One region of the Vibrio cholerae genome, then DNA from elsewhere that is predicted to be linked to it. Evidence: predicted binding sites of a transcription regulator. Region 1 holds the regulator's gene; each other region holds the start of a gene.
The links. The regulator PurR, encoded in region 1, represses purine synthesis genes. The targets are predictions, from matches to a motif close to TNANGNAAACGTTTNCNTNA.

Region 1 (3,184 bases):
TGGAGCTCGCTGCAGATTTCTGTGATCTCTTTTTGAAATCAGACCGTGATTCCGCCCTGCCCTATGCTTCTGTCTATGCCGATCAAGGTTTACTCAATGGCAAGCCTGCGCAGCAAATGCGTGAGTTACTCAGCGCACATGGGGTTAAGGTTGAACAAAATCTCAATGAGCCCGAGGATCATCTTGCCATCCAGCTCGATTTTTTAGCGCATCTAGCAATCAGTGCTAACCAAATTGAGCACTCAGCACAACTGAGTTTAGCGCTCCAAGCTCAGTCCGACTTCATAAGTCAACACTTACTCACTTGGCTACCTGCCTTTGCTGAACGTTGCACTCAATTTGATGCTTTCGGATTGTACTCAGCCGCCGCTCGTTTAGCGTTAGCCTTTATTCAGCAAGATAAACACTGTCTTGATGAGCTGATCCAAGAGACCCATTAGCCAGACAGGCAAAGCGGAAAGCCAGCCTATTTTATCTATCCCAAACGGCTTCGTGTGGTAGCCAACACCACGGCAGGGTCAAATAGGAAGGGGATAGACGAATTAATTGTGAAATGGCTTATAGTTTGGTGAATGAATTTCGTTGCGACGGAGAGATTTGCAGTCTAAAATCCATCCGCAAACGATAAAAACGAGTAAAAATTTCAACCGCTGTTTCTCGGCGGTTTTTGTTTTTTATTACTTTAGGTTTATTACTTTAGGCATAGTGATTGAAGCGCTTTACGTACGGCATAGTGTTGGACATGTGCTCGCACAGAGTGTGAAGATTCGCTCAGTCTCGCCTTACTTCTGCTGATTAAATCCACCGATGTTATTCGCTGGCAGCAGTCATCGACAGGAACACTCTATGGCTACGATTAAAGATGTGGCACGCCTTGCGGGCGTGTCAACCACTACCGTTTCTCACGTCATCAATAAAACTCGCTTTGTGGCAGAAACCACCCAAGAGAAAGTGATGGAAGCCGTTAAGCAGCTGAACTACGCGCCAAGTGCCGTGGCACGCAGCTTAAAGTGCAATACCACTCGCACGATTGGTATGTTAGTGACGCAATCTACTAACCTGTTTTTCTCGGAAGTTATCGACGGTGTGGAAAGCTACTGTTACCGTCAAGGCTATACGCTGATCCTATGTAACACAGGCGGCATCTATGAAAAGCAACGCGATTATATCCGCATGCTGGCCGAAAAACGGGTTGATGGCATTTTGGTGATGTGTTCAGACCTGACCCAAGAGCTGCAAGATATGTTGGATGCGCACAAAGATATTCCAAAAGTGGTTATGGATTGGGGTCCAGAAACGTCGCACGCCGATAAAATCATCGATAACTCCGAAGAAGGCGGCTACCTCGCGACCAAATACCTCACTGACCGCGGTCACACTGAGATTGCATGTTTGAGTGGTCACTTCGTCAAAGCCGCATGCCAAGAGCGCATTCAAGGTTTCCGTCGCGCGATGGCGGAAGCCAAGTTGACCGTCAATGAAGATTGGATCTTGGAAGGTAACTTTGAGTGTGATACTGCCGTTTTAGCGGCGGATAAAATCATTGCGATGGACAAGCGCCCCACGGCGGTATTCTGTTTCAACGATACGATGGCATTAGGTTTGATGAGCCGTTTGCAACAGAAAGGCATACGTATTCCAGAAGATATGTCTGTCATCGGTTACGATAATATCGAGTTAGCAGAATACTTCTCTCCACCACTGACCACAGTGCACCAACCTAAGCGTCGTGTGGGTAAGAACGCGTTTGAAATTTTGCTAGAACGCATTAAAGACAAAGAACACGAGCGCCGAATTTTCGAAATGCACCCAGAGATCGTAGAGCGCGACACGGTGAAAGACTTGACAAAATCCTAACTTTCTTGACAATTCATAACGCCTATATTTGAAAGCTTGTCACATAAATATGACAAAACATATGTAGTGCGAGTATTATTAGTAGGGCTCATTCTCACATTTGAAATATCAGTATGTGAGAATGACCCAAGAATGATTAATTTTTATCAGGAAAAATGTCACGCACAGGGCAAACCATTCGAAAGAGTGGGACGCAAAGCCTCCGGCCTAAACCAGAAGACGTGGTAGGTAGCGGGGTTACCGATGGCAAAATGCATACACTTTGTTGACTCATCATTGACACTATGAATGCATGCTTTTGCTAATTTTCTCGGACCTGACTTGGTGGCGTATGTAACAATACTCCGAGACTAACAGCATGGATAAACCAGTATTAAAAGATTCAATGCGGCTCTTTGAGCAGCTAGGACGTGTTAAATCTCGTTCAATGTTTGGTGGCTTTGGTATTTTCGTCGACGAAACTATGTTTGCGCTTGTGGTTAACGATACGCTGCACATCCGTGCAGATGACGCCACAATCGAAAAGTATAAACAGCAAGGTTATGAACCTTATGTTTACAAAAAACGTGGCTTCCCCGTTGTAACTAAGTACTACGCTCTACCTGAAGATTGTTGGAGTCATCCAGACTCTATCCTCAATGAAGCGCGTGCAGCACTGGAGGTCGCTAAGGCCGAACGTGAAACTCAAGCACAAGCGAAACCTGATCGTTTGAAAGATCTTCCTAACTTGCGTTTAGCAACAGAAAGAATGCTCAAAAAAGCAGGTATCGACACCGTCGAGTCTCTTCAGACTCTTGGTTCTGTTGAAGCTTATAAAGCGGTTCAACGAACTCACACGGCAGAGGTGAGTTTAGAGTTGCTATGGGCTCTAGAAGGCGCAATCGAAGGTAAACATTGGTCGGTGATCCCACAAAATCGTCGTGATGAGCTATTAAGGCATCTCTGAGTTTCATTTTGAGTTCATCAACGCCTGTAATCATCCTGTGTTTTTACACACCCTATATTTCATAACGCGTCCAAAGTGGCGCGTTATTTTTTTGAAAGAAAAACGGCCTTTGGCCTGTCTTTACTTTTAGGCTCTCTATGTATCTCCAGTAAATTCAGTGACAGACGATATACTTGAGTAATGAGCGATACTCTAATGACTTGGAGTGACAAGTCGGCGGTCACTGTGTGCACCCACATCAAACCAGAGATAGTCTATGGTTGGGTGAAGAATCGTAGCCCACACCGCTGAAGAGCCAAGTAAAACGGGCAATATCACGCCCCACAAACCATAAAGTAATGACTAGGTACTCGAATGTATAAAAAACTCATCATCGCCCTT
Region 2 (3,184 bases), 530 kb from region 1:
ACAATGATGTACCACTGAAACTCATCGACCCAACGGCTATTGAGGTAGACTTTCTGTCCGTCCGCATAATAGCTAGCACCCACACTCGGAGAGGTCAGGATTTGAGTGGCTAAGGTTTTGAGCCCTTCACGCTGCTGAATCTGATCAAACCCCGGATGGTGAGATCCGTGTAAAGTCACCTCTCCCAACTCATTGATGAAATAGATGTGGCGGTTATACCGTTTTTGATATTTCTCGACTAATGCGGAAACCGCATCAGAGCTCAGCCCAACCCCAATCACACCGAGAAAACGATTTTCAAAATCAAACACTTTGTAATTCACAAACACCACGGTTTGTTGGCTATTCGCGGTATCTATGTCGATATTGACTTCAAAATTCTTATCTGGCGCGGAGTTTTTAACGCGATAAAACCAAGCATCATTCGAATTCGATTCCGATACTTGTTTGAGTATGCCTGTGTAGTGGTAGTAATGACCGGTGCGATCCGAGATATAGAAACTGGAGATCGTTTGATATTGACGCTGAATTTCACGCAAATAACGGATGATCCTTTCTGGGTCTTGCTCTCCCGCCAAAGTCCACTCGCGCACAAACGTGTCTTGAGCCATTAGTGATGAAATGAAGATCGGACGGATCAGATCCTGCTGAATTTCCGAATAAATATTATCGCTGGTCAATGGCAGTGAATCTTTATTGATTTGCTCTTCAAGCGTGTCATGAGCCACTTTATAGCTGACCAAGCTCGTCACAAAAAAACCAAAAATAATCAGGGTGACAAGAATCCAACTAAATTTCTTTCGCGTCATAATGAGCATCCTGCTAGTACTGCTTACTTCAATCTTCTGCTCCATCAGTGGAAAACAGAAGCGCATCCTTTGTTCTAATAAGCGAGTGTAATGAGTGAAACGTAATCCATATACCATACCGAGTACTGGCTATGTTGCCATTAACTCTCGGTGATGCGTTAGAAAGAACTGATAGATGCATCAGTGCTGTGAGGGCTATTCATTTATCCGCGACTTTTTGGCAATGCATTGCAATAAAAGTAGGAATAGATCGCAAAAAAAGACAGGGAGTATCGCTGTTGGCTGTGGGGTATGGGCTATGAACGGTGAAAGATAATGAGGAAGCCATGTGGCTTCCTCATTCAAAATTACTTAGTACCAAAAATCTTATCACCGGCATCACCAAGACCCGGTACGATGTAGCCTTTGTCGTTCAGCTTCTCATCAATCGCCGCCGTGTAAAGCTCAACATCTGGGTGCGCTTTTTCTAAAGCGGCAATCCCTTCCGGAGCGGCCACCAACACCAGCACTTTAATCTGGTTACAGCCTTTCTCTTTCAACAAGTCAATTGTCGCAATCATCGAGCCGCCAGTTGCCAGCATTGGGTCAACCACCATGGCAATACGCTCTTCAATATTAGTGGCTAACTTATTGAAGTAAGGAACCGGTTCAAGAGTTTCTTCATCACGGTAAATCCCGACCACGCTGATACGCGCACTTGGGATATGCTCAAGTACACCATCCATCATGCCAAGACCTGCACGCAAGATAGGCACAACCGTCACTTTCTTACCTTTAATTTGATCCACTTGCACAGGACCATTCCAGCCTTCGATCGTGACTTTTTCGGTTTCAAAGTCAGAAGTCGCTTCATAAGTCAGTAGACTCGCCACTTCAGTTGCAAGCTCACGAAAACGCTTAGTGCTGATATCGCCTTCACGCATCAGGCCAAGTTTGTGTTTTACAAGAGGGTGCTTAACTTCAACAATTTTCATGTCCAACTCCGGCTTCATTAATTTAAACCTGCGGATTATACACTCATTTTGTGGATATTTCCGACTGTAAAACCGGATAAAAATCTCACGCAAACGTTTTCCTTTTTGTTTTAAGCCCTGTAGAATAGCGCCGTTTTCATATCCAACTAGACCGAGGAACTTCCCCGTGAGCGGTAATAATCCATCTCTCAGCTACAAAGATGCAGGTGTCGATATTGATGCAGGTAATGCACTCGTTGAACGAATTAAAGGCGCCGTGAAGCGCACCCGTCGCCCTGAAGTTATGGGTGGCCTAGGTGGTTTTGGCGCACTGTGTGAACTGCCAACCAAATACAAGCACCCTGTTTTAGTCTCTGGCACTGACGGCGTAGGTACCAAACTGCGTCTCGCTCTGGATATGAAAAAACACGCCACCATAGGTATCGATCTGGTGGCGATGTGCGTCAATGATCTGATTGTTCAAGGCGCTGAGCCGCTGTTTTTCCTCGATTATTACGCGACAGGCAAACTGGATGTGGATACGGCTGCTGAAGTGATTTCTGGTATTGCCGATGGCTGTTTGCAAGCGGGCTGCGCGCTGATTGGCGGCGAAACCGCGGAAATGCCAGGCATGTACGAAGGTGAAGACTACGACGTGGCAGGTTTTTGTGTCGGTGTCGTCGAAAAAGAAGAGATCATCGACGGCAGTAAGGTACAAGTGGGTGATGCGCTGATTGCGGTTGGCTCAAGCGGCCCACACTCCAACGGTTACTCGCTGGTACGTAAGATTTTAGAAGTCTCTAAAGCCGATAAGAATGAGCGGTTAGCAGGCAAAACCATTGGTGAGCACTTACTCGCACCGACCAAAATTTATATCAAATCTGGCTTAAAGCTGATTGCTGAACATGACATTCATGCGATTTCACACATCACTGGCGGCGGCTTCTGGGAAAACATTCCACGCGTATTGCCAGAAGGTACTAAAGCCGTGATCGATGGTAAGAGCTGGGAATGGCCAGTGATTTTCCAATGGCTACAGGAAAAAGGTAACGTGACCACTCACGAAATGTACCGCACCTTCAACTGTGGTGTCGGTTTGATCATTGCACTGCCAAAAGATCAAGCCAATGCGGCCGTTGCGCTACTGCAAGCAGAAGGCGAAACCGCATGGGTCATCGGCGAAATCGCAGCCGCCAATAGCAACGAAGCACAGGTAGAGATCAACTAAGCATGAAGAGTATTGTTGTTTTAATTTCGGGAAACGGAACCAACCTACAGGCGATCATTGATGCTTGTGCAACCAGTATTCAAGATGGCAAAGTGACGGCTGTGTTTTCCAATAAAGCAACAGCTTACGGTTTAGAACGTGCCAAACAGGCTGGCGCAGCCGCCTGTTTTATTGATCCCAAAGCTTACGAAACT
Region 3 (3,184 bases), 980 kb from region 1:
TTTCAGGGCCACCCGAAAGAATAATGCCGTCCGGATTGAATTCGCGAATGTCTGCCTCTTCTACATCCCAGCTCCACAGCTCACAGTAAACACCGATTTCGCGCACGCGACGGGCTACTAGCTGGGTATATTGAGATCCGAAATCGAGGATCAGAATTCGTTGGTCATGAATATTCTTAGTCATTGTTTAGCAGTCTTATCAGCCGAGTATTAATACGGGGGATTCTTCAACGGAGGCGAGTCTACTCGCCTCACATTCACTCATCAAGCATTTAAGCAAACGTTTACGCTTAGCCCAGACGGTAGTTTGGTGCTTCTTTAGTGATCTGCACGTCATGTACGTGAGACTCTTTCATACCCGCACCAGAAATGCGTACAAATTGAGCTTTAGTACGCAGATCTTCTACTGTGGCTGAGCCAGTCAGCCCCATACAAGAGCGTAGGCCGCCCATTTGTTGGTGGATAATCTCTTTCAGATGGCCTTTATAAGCGATACGGCCTTCGATGCCTTCTGGAACCAGCTTGTCTGCCGCGTTATCGGTTTGGAAGTAACGATCTGATGAACCTTTTGACATCGCACCCAGTGAACCCATTCCACGGTAGGCTTTGTAAGAGCGGCCTTGGTAAAGGATCACTTCACCCGGGGCTTCTTCAGTACCAGCAAACATTGAGCCAACCATAACGCAAGAAGCACCCGCCGCAATCGCTTTCGAAATGTCGCCAGAGAAACGAATACCGCCATCAGCAATAACAGGAATACCGTACTCGTTAGCCACACCCGCTGCATCAGCAATAGCAGTAATTTGTGGAACGCCCACGCCTGTGACAATGCGCGTAGTACAGATTGAGCCAGGACCGATACCGACTTTCACTGCGCTTACGCCCGCTTCAATAAGTGCGCGCGCACCTTCAGCTGTCGCCACGTTACCACCAATGATTTCAAGGTGTGGATAAGCTGCGCGAGTTTCGCGAATACGCTGTAAAACCCCTTCGGAGTGGCCATGAGAAGAGTCGATCAGTAGAACGTCAACCCCGGCTTCAACCAGAGCTTTAACACGCTCTTCGTTACCCGGTGCTGCACCGACAGCGGCACCAACACGCAGACGGCCTTGCTCATCTTTACACGCATTTGGCTTGCTTTCGGCTTTGTGGAAATCTTTCGCGGTGATCATGCCTTTGAGTTGGAACTCATCATTCACCACCAGAATTTTTTCAACACGCGCTTTGTGCATTTTTTCTTGCACTTCTGCACCCGTTGCACCTTCTTTGACTGTCGCGAGGCGCTCTTTTGGCGTCATCACAGCAGCAACGGATTTGGTGAGATCAGTAACGAAGCGAACGTCACGGCCAGTGATTATACCAACCAGTTCATTGTTTTCAGTGACAACAGGGAAACCCGCAAAACCGTGGTAATGGGTAAGTTCCATAACATCAGCAATGGTTTGTTCTGGACGGACAGTGACAGGGTGAGTCACCACACCCGCTTCAAAGATTTTCACTTGGTGAACTTGAGCCGCTTGCTGTTCAATCGACATATTCTTGTGAATAAAGCCAATGCCGCCTTCTTGAGCCAGAGCGATCGCAAGACGTGCTTCCGTAACAGTATCCATAGACGCAGAAACCATAGGGATGTTCAGCGCAATATTTTTGGTTAACCGAGTGCGAAGATCGGCAGTGTTTGGAAGAACGGTGGAATGAGCAGGGACGAGTAAAACATCGTCAAAGGTTAGAGCTTCTTTTGCGATTCGTAGCATGTGCAATATCTCACAACAGGAGTGTTAACAACGGAAATCCACTTCATCGTTTCGCGTAACAAAGGGATTTATATTTGATATTGCGGACGGATTATACGCCCGAGGCAATCGGTTGACTACACATTTTTTCATTTTTTATTTGCATTTCACCCCTTGATATGTATTATATTGCGGCTAATTTCCATACCCACGTCTGAGGAATCAGCGTTGTCTTCTTCTCTCGCCAATCGAAATATCTACACCGTTTCCCGTTTAAATTCTGAAGTTCGTTTATTACTGGAAAATGAAATGGGGATCGTCTGGTTGGTGGGTGAAATTTCCAACTTCTCCGCTCCCGTCTCTGGTCACTGGTATCTCACTTTAAAAGACAGCCAAGCGCAGGTTAAATGCGCTATGTTCAAAGGCAATAACCGTCTGGTGAATTTCAAACCGCAAAATGGTCAGCAAGTATTAGTTAAAGCTCGACTTTCTCTTTACGAACCGCGCGGTGACTACCAAATTATTCTTGAAAGCATGCAACCGGAAGGGGATGGCCGTCTGCAGCAGCAGTTTGAACAACTGAAGATGCAGCTCGCCGCCGAAGGTTTGTTTGCTCAGACACGTAAAAAACCATTGCCGGAAAATCCACGCTGCGTGGGGATTATCACCTCACGGACTGGCGCGGCTTTGCACGATATTTTGCACGTGCTTAAGCGCCGTGACCCGAATCTGCCTGTAGTGATCTACCCCACTCTCGTACAAGGTGAAGAGGCAGCTATTCAAATCGCCCAAGCGATTGGTCGTGCGAATACACGCGCCGAGTGCGATGTGTTGATAGTAGGTCGTGGTGGTGGCTCTTTGGAAGATTTGTGGTGTTTTAACCATGAAATCGTGGCACGTACTATCGCTGCGAGTGAAATCCCAATTATCAGTGCTGTAGGCCATGAAATCGATGTGACGATCGCTGACTTTGTCGCCGATGTGCGTGCCCCTACCCCATCAGCAGCGGCGGAATTGGTCAGCCGTGATCATCGCCATAAACAGCAAGCACTCCATCAATGGCAAGCCAAACTGGCTAGCACCATGCGCCATTATTTGGCGCAGCAAGAGACGCAATTTGCCCGTTTACAGCACAAGCTTGATAAACAGCATCCTCAAACTCGTTTAGAGCGCCAGCAGCAGCAACTTGATGAGCTCAGCCTGCGTCTTGAGCAAAAGATGCAGCAACGTCTGGCAACTCAGCAGCAACGCTGGGATCGCTTAAGCCATAAGATCGAGCTCCATTCGCCCATTCACTTGATCCGCCAGCAGCGTTTTAATCTGATCCAGCAAGAGCAGCGAATAAATCAGTCGATCCAACGCTATTTGATCCAATCACGCCATCAACTCGCTTTGTTGAGTGAAAAGTTGGATGCGGTCAGCCCTCTTGCAACCTTAGCCCGTGGCTATTC

Region 2: purM (phosphoribosylformylglycinamidine cyclo-ligase) is a predicted target of PurR. The motif match lies at 1,869-1,888, and genes of this name have one in related genera.
Region 3: guaB (IMP dehydrogenase) is a predicted target of PurR. The motif match lies at 1,855-1,874, and genes of this name have one in related genera.

The regions. Positions count from the first base shown of each region.
Region 1 is NZ_CP043554.1:1,183,657-1,186,840, reverse strand. Features, by position in the region: gene torD (molecular chaperone TorD) at 1-440, shown strand, start outside; gene purR (HTH-type transcriptional repressor PurR) at 847-1,857, shown strand; cyclic di-GMP riboswitch class I at 2,016-2,102, shown strand; gene F0316_RS05680 (TfoX/Sxy family DNA transformation protein) at 2,216-2,803, shown strand; gene F0316_RS05675 (TVP38/TMEM64 family protein) at 3,158-3,184, shown strand, end outside.
Region 2 is NZ_CP043554.1:652,356-655,539, reverse strand. Features, by position in the region: gene F0316_RS03090 (sensor domain-containing diguanylate cyclase) at 1-809, opposite strand, end outside; gene upp (uracil phosphoribosyltransferase) at 1,157-1,783, opposite strand; gene purM (phosphoribosylformylglycinamidine cyclo-ligase) at 1,950-2,990, shown strand; gene purN (phosphoribosylglycinamide formyltransferase) at 2,993-3,184, shown strand, end outside.
Region 3 is NZ_CP043554.1:2,165,393-2,168,576, forward strand. Features, by position in the region: gene guaA (glutamine-hydrolyzing GMP synthase) at 1-184, opposite strand, end outside; gene guaB (IMP dehydrogenase) at 291-1,754, opposite strand; gene xseA (exodeoxyribonuclease VII large subunit) at 1,962-3,184, shown strand, end outside.